2 regions of the Leuconostoc sp. BM2 genome follow, and region 2 is predicted to be linked to the other one. Evidence: predicted binding sites of a transcription regulator. Region 2 holds the regulator's gene; the other holds the start of a gene.

Region 1 (3,428 bases), on a different contig from region 2:
ATCAAGCAAGTTACCGATACTATTAGCTGTCCGCCCAATTGCAGTAGTAGGAACAGCGATAACACGACTGACACCCCCAGCTAAATCATTCCCAAACCGTTGCAAAAAAGGGGGCGTGTTTGTGCGCTTAGCCCACCAGTTAGATCCTGCTATTAAGCTAACAATCACAATAATGCCAACAATTAATGTGACAACTGTACGTGATGAAAATATTTTTTTCATGTTTTTCCCCAAAACGTGAAGTAGCAATATATGCCACTAATCGCAAATAACGTCTATTTCTGAAAATATAAAAGCGTAGCGCAAGCGCCACGCTCTAGAATACAAAATTAAAATTAACTTTGTCGCATGACATCAATTGACTTTAATGCCTCTCCAGTGCCAATAGCCACGGCATCTAATGGCTCGTTGGCAATTAAAACAGGTACTTTGGTCGCTTCCTGAATAATTTTATCCATGTCACGCAATAAAGCCCCACCGCCAGTCAAAACCATACCGTGATCAATAACATCAGCTGCAAGTTCAGGTTGTGTTGATTCTAATGTTTCACGAATAGCTGCAACGATTTCTTGTACTGGCTCTTGAATAGCGGCAGCAACATCTTCCGCCGTTACATCAATCGTTTTTGGCAGTCCTGTCAATAAATCACGACCGCGTACCGTTGCATTTGGTAAAGTTCTCGCCAAATCCAGCGAAGCAGCACCAATTTCAATTTTTAAACGCTCGGCAGTTGGTTCACCAATGGTGACATTATATTTATTGCGGACAAAATTAGCGATAGCTTCATCTAACTTGTCGCCAGCAATACGAATTGAACGGCTTGATACAATGCCACCAAGAGAAATTGTAGCCACATCTGTTGTACCGCCACCCATGTCAACAACCATGGAACCAGTTGGGTCCATGACGGGTAATCCAGCACCAACTGCTGCTGCAAAGGGTTCTTCAATGACGTAGGCATCACGGGCACCAGCAACACGTGCTGCATCAATCACGGCGCGTCGTTCAACAGCTGTCACACCCGAAGGTACACCAATAGTGACGTATGGCTTACCAATACGACCGCCAAGGGCTTTTTGCAAATAATAACGAATCATAGCAACTGTGGTGTCATAGTCAGCAATAACACCATCACGCATTGGACGAATCGCTGCAATACTAGCTGGCGTACGACCTAACATGTCTTTTGCCTCTGAACCAACTGCAACTACTTCGTTTGTTTGAGTGTTACGCGCGACAACTGAAGGCTCACGCAAAACGATGCCACGACCTTCGATATATACATATGTGTTTGCGGTACCTAAATCAATACCGACATTGCGTTGTCCAAATGAAAATGCCACGTTACTGCCCCTTTAATTGCCATTTAAAATAATATTATTTTTTACTTAACTTATAATATTGTAGCATAAAAAACTTGCTTTTCGTATACTAATTTGCACGGACATATGTCACCTGACCATGAGCATGTGCAATACCTCGAATCGCGTTTTGATACGCAAATGAGGCCCATGCCTTTTGAAACGCCGGAAAGTTTTCTGGGTTAATTTTAATTTCATTTATTTTGCCATCACGCAAATCATTCAATGCTATTGTGTAATCCATGTTTCACCTCAATTATAATTGTAACACGATTTATTTTTAGCACTCATTCTTATTGAGTGCTAATTAGTTGAACCTTTTTGTTTTCTTTATGATATAATAATCTTATAACCTATGAAAGGAGAGTATGGCTTTGAATCACACACGAGCCATACGCATAGTAAATATGGCACAACAAGATCCCTTTGGTTTTAATAACTTAGACGACATGTTCCGGGCTATGAACGAACAAATGGCTCAGGTTCAAGGTCAACAAAATACACAATCGAAAAAAAATAAAAATAGCAAACGTCAATTACTTGATGAATATGGCATTAACTTGACACAACAAGCTCGTGATGGCAAGCTCGATCCTGTTATCGGACGTGGCAATGAAGTGTCACGCACAATTGAAATTTTAAACCGACGTACAAAAAATAATCCAGTTCTTATTGGTGAACCCGGCGTTGGTAAAACCGCAGTTGTAGAAGGTTTAGCATTAGCTATTGTCGCTGGTAAAGTTCCCGATAAGCTCCAACAAAAAGAAGTTATCCGTCTCGATATGTCAGCTTTAGTTCAAGGCACGAGCATGCGTGGTCAATTTGAAGCAAGAATGCGTCAATTGATGAAAGAAGTGACAGACAATGATGATGTCATCCTATTTATTGATGAAATTCACGAAATTATGGGCGCTGGTAATGCAGAGGGCGGAATGGATGCTGGTAATATTCTAAAGCCAGCTCTTGCTCGTGGCGAGTTTCAATTGATTGGCGCCACAACTTTAAACGAATACCGTAAAATTGAAAAGGATGGCGCAATCGCCCGTCGTTTTCAACCTGTTCAAGTTGAAGAACCAACTAAGGAAGAAACACTCACAATTTTGCAAGGAATTCGCCAACGATACCAAGATTATCACCACGTCATTTATACAGATGACGCTTTGAAAGCGGCTGTTGATTTATCAGATCGTTATATTCCTGAACGATTTTTGCCGGACAAGGCCATTGACTTGATTGATGAAGCTGGTTCACGCAAAAACTTAACTATGAATGTTGCCGATCCACAAACGATTCAAGGTAAAATTGACGCTGCTGATCGTTTCAAGCAAGAAGCAATTGACAAGGAAGACTTTGAAAAAGCTAGTTATTGGCGCGACCAAGTTAATCAACTCGAGTCTCAAAAAGCCCAAGTTGAAGCGCATCCAGAAATGTCAAAACCGCAAAACATTGACGAGAAAGATATTTTAGACATCATCGAGGAAAAAACAGATATCCCGGTTGGTGAATTGAAAGAAAATGAAGCTAATCAATTACAAGACTTGGACAAAAATTTGTCCGAGCATGTGGTTGGTCAAGAAAATGCTGTTGAAACTGTTGCTAAAGCAGTGCGTCGAAACAGAATTGGTTTGACAAAATCTGGTCGCCCAATTGGATCATTTTTATTTGTTGGTCCAACTGGCGTGGGTAAAACTGAAACTGCTAAACAACTTGCCAAAGAAATGTTTGGTAGTGAAGATGCAATGATTCGTTTTGATATGTCAGAATACATGGAAAAACACACTGCATCTAAAATGATTGGCGCTCCCGCAGGGTATGTTGGTTATGAGGAAGCTGGGCAGCTCACTGAGCAGGTCCGTCGTCACCCTTATTCACTAGTGCTGTTTGATGAAGTTGAGAAAGCCCATCCCGATATTATGAATATGTTCCTGCAAATTCTGGATGATGGTCGTTTGACGGACGCTCAAGGCCATGTTGTTAGCTTTAAAGATACAATTGTTATTATGACATCCAATGCCGGTTCAACAGATACAGGTAACTCACCAGTCGGATTTGCACAAGTGGATAATC
Region 2 (3,428 bases):
CTGTGAAAGTGAACGGTCGTCGTCTCTATGACTATGCCAGATCAGGTGAGACAGTGACGCGCCCAGAACGCGATGCAATGATTTATGATTTTCATCGAACGTCAGATGTTAATTTTGAAAATAATGTCCAAAAATTTAATTTTGAGGCAACTGTATCTAAAGGAACCTATATCAGGACGTTAGCTTCAGATACTGGCAAAGCACTTGATATACCGGCAACTATGACGAGTCTAACACGGACGATGGGCAGTGGCTTCACATTGAGCCAAGCTCATGATCTAACAGAGATTGAAAAGCTTGCACCAGATGATTTGCTTCAAATTATTGTTCCAATCAAAGACATTTTGACTTGGCCGACTCACATTCTCTCAGATGATGAATGGTTTGCCGTTAAAAATGGTCAAAAAATTGCCCACTGGGAACCAAGTACAAATTTTAAACAACTTTATTATAACGATAAATTAAAAGCGGTCTATCAGTATGATAACAGTGAACAGGTTTGGCGTTCACGTTATGTATTTGATAATCAATAAATATGACAGATATAATTAAACTTCACTATCCAATTCAAAATGATTTCGAGCCAACGCAACAAGTTGTTGCGATGGGCTTTTTTGATGGTGTTCATCAAGGGCATCAATCAGTGATTAGACGTGCTAAACTTGAGGCTGAAAAACGGCACGTGCCACTCGCTGTATTAACGTATGACCCTCATCCGATTGTCGCTTTCAAAACGTTAACACAACCCTTGAGATATCTTACGCCATTGGATCAAAAAATTGAATTGATGTCAGATTTGGGTGTTGATCGTGTGTACGTCATGCGATTTACATCTGTTCTTGCGCATTTAACAGCACAACAATTCGTGGATGAGGTGTTAATGCATTTAAATCCAGTGGCAGTTGTTGCTGGATTTGATCACTTGTATGGTCCGGCACATACCAATAGTGACATGACGCATTTACAAGGTTATGCTGGCAAACGATTTGAAGCAATTACTGTGCCAAAATTCAGCTTAGACGATCAAAAAATTGGTTCTTCACGAATCAGGAAATCACTCGACGACGGTGATGTTGATGAGGCAGCGAGACAATTGGCCCGGATCCACACGACAACGGGGATGATTGTTCATGGCGAGGCGAGAGGGCGAGAACTAGGTTTTCCAACTGCTAATATTCAAACACCAGAACAAGAATGGTTACCAGGAATCGGCATTTATGCTGTCAAAATTAAAATTGCTGGTCAGTGGTATATTGGCATGGCAAGTATTGGTAGGAATGTCACTTTTGGCGAAAATAGACCAGTGACTGTGGAAATTAATATTTTGAATTTTCATAATGAGGTCTATGGTGAGGCAGTTAAGGTTGCTTGGTATCATCGTTTGCGCGGTGAGATTAAATTCAATAATGCTGAGGAACTAATTGAGCAACTTGTTAAAGATCAAACGGCGACGCAACAATATTTTGAGACACTTGAAAAATAATCAAGTGTCTTTTTTGGCACTCTAATAAAAAGAGTGCCAAAAAGGGTTGCTTTTTTGAAAAATTAGTGTATCATAATAGATGTTAGCAGTTAAAAAAAAGAGTGCTAAAAGGAGTGATGAGATGGCACTGACCGACAGACAAAAGTTAATTTTGAGTGCTATCATTTATGAATATACTCAGACTGCTCATGCGGTTGGTTCAAAAAGCCTGCAAGAGCAACTTAATATTAAAGTAAGTTCTGCTACTATTCGTAATGAGATGGCAACACTAGAAGCTGATGCTTTTATCAAAAAATTACACACTTCTGCAGGTCGAGTACCATCTTACGAGGGATATCGTTATTATCTTGACCATTTGATGGTTACTCGTAATGCATCCTCACAAGATGTTCGTGCTGTTATTCAATCCTTCCGAGGTAATTTTCATGAAATTGATGATTTGTTGGATGAAACAGCGAGAACACTTTCTGCACTAACTGGCTATACGGCTTTGATTCTTAAGCCTAAACGTTCGGACATTAAAGTTTCTGGGTTCCGTCTCGTACCATTAGAGGGACATCAACTGATTGCGGTTCTTGTTACTAATGATGGTAAGGTGACCAGCCAAACTTTCAAACTGCCAAACGAAATGGCGATTGAATCATTGGAGGGCATGGTTAAATATATTAACGAGCAGATGGTTGGTAGACCAGTTAATGATGTTCTAAAAATGATGCAATCTGATGAGTTACCGACTCAAATGAGTCGTATGATTCAAACACCGGCTGCATTTTTACAATTGTTTGGTGATGTATTAGCCCGCTCGGTCGGTGATAATGTTCACATTGGTGGCAGACTCAACGTCCTTGATTTCAGTGGTGAAACTGGTGTTAACAATATTAAGCAATTACTGGAGTTCCTCACTAATGCGAGAGCAGTTAGACAAATTGTGGCACCCTCGGCACAAGTACAAATTAAAATTGGTCGAGAAATTGGCGAAAAATTGCTTTCCAATTTTAGCTTAATCACGCGAGAATTCGTGGTGCCTAATCAAGGTAATGGTGTTATTGCCTTACTTGGTCCAATACCGATGGCGTATAGTAAAAATGCGTTACTAATGGACGCTTTCGGTGAAGCACTAAGTCAAAAGATGATTGAATATACATAATTTAGGAGGTCACACCTGTGACAGATAAAAACGAAGAAGTGGTTGAAGAACAAGTTGTTGACGACGAAACGACAACACAAGAAGTTGAAGCTAATGTTGATGATTTGGATACTGATGTTGATCCCAAACAGGTAGAAATTAACGAATTAACCGCAAAGGTAACAGAATTAGAAGATAAATTACTTCGATCTCAAGCAGAAATTCAAAATATTCAGCAACGTAATGCACGAGAAATACAAGGCATTCGCAAATATGACGGACAACGTTTGGCGACATCAGTTTTACCAGCAGTTGACAACTTAGAACGTGCTCTAGCAGTCGAAGCAGATGACGCAGTTGCAAAACAAATTAAAACTGGTGTTGATATGACACTTAAAACTTTAACTCAGGCGTTAACGGACAATGGTATTATTGCAACAGGTGAAGTTGGCGAGACATTTGATCCCACTAAACATCAAGCAATTCAATCAGTTGACAGTGATGATGTTGAATCAGATCAAATTGCACAGGTTTTGCAAAAAGGTTATATGTTGCAAGATCGAGTGTTGCGACCAGCAATGGTTGCTGTTGCGAAATAATTATTATGGTGATTCAGCGCTGGCACCACACCTTAAAAAGACTAACTAATTAATTAAAAAGTAAAGGAAGAATATATTCATGTCAAAGATTATTGGTATTGATTTAGGAACTACAAACTCAGCTGTTGCCGTCCTTGAAGGTGGCGAACCAAAGATTATTACAAACCCAGATGGTGGTCGCACCACACCTTCAGTTGTGTCATTTAAAAATGGTGAAAGC

What was found. The regulator HrcA, encoded in region 2, represses chaperone genes, less so after heat shock. The targets are predictions, from matches to a motif close to TTAGCACTCNNNNNNNNNGAGTGCTAA.
Region 1: BMG01_RS00635 (ATP-dependent Clp protease ATP-binding subunit) is a predicted target of HrcA. The motif match lies at 1,642-1,668, and genes of this name have one in related genera.

Annotation. Positions count from the first base shown of each region.
Region 1 covers NZ_MOWQ01000001.1:110,058-113,485, forward strand. Annotated here, with positions in the region: gene mreC (rod shape-determining protein MreC) at 1-222, opposite strand, end outside; gene BMG01_RS00630 (rod shape-determining protein) at 336-1,343, opposite strand; gene BMG01_RS11270 (hypothetical protein) at 1,432-1,605, opposite strand; gene BMG01_RS00635 (ATP-dependent Clp protease ATP-binding subunit) at 1,769-3,428, shown strand, end outside.
Region 2 covers NZ_MOWQ01000004.1:69,319-72,746, forward strand. Annotated here, with positions in the region: gene truB (tRNA pseudouridine(55) synthase TruB) at 1-533, shown strand, start outside; gene ribF (riboflavin biosynthesis protein RibF) at 536-1,483, shown strand; gene hrcA (heat-inducible transcriptional repressor HrcA) at 1,605-2,630, shown strand; gene grpE (nucleotide exchange factor GrpE) at 2,648-3,208, shown strand; gene dnaK (molecular chaperone DnaK) at 3,288-3,428, shown strand, end outside.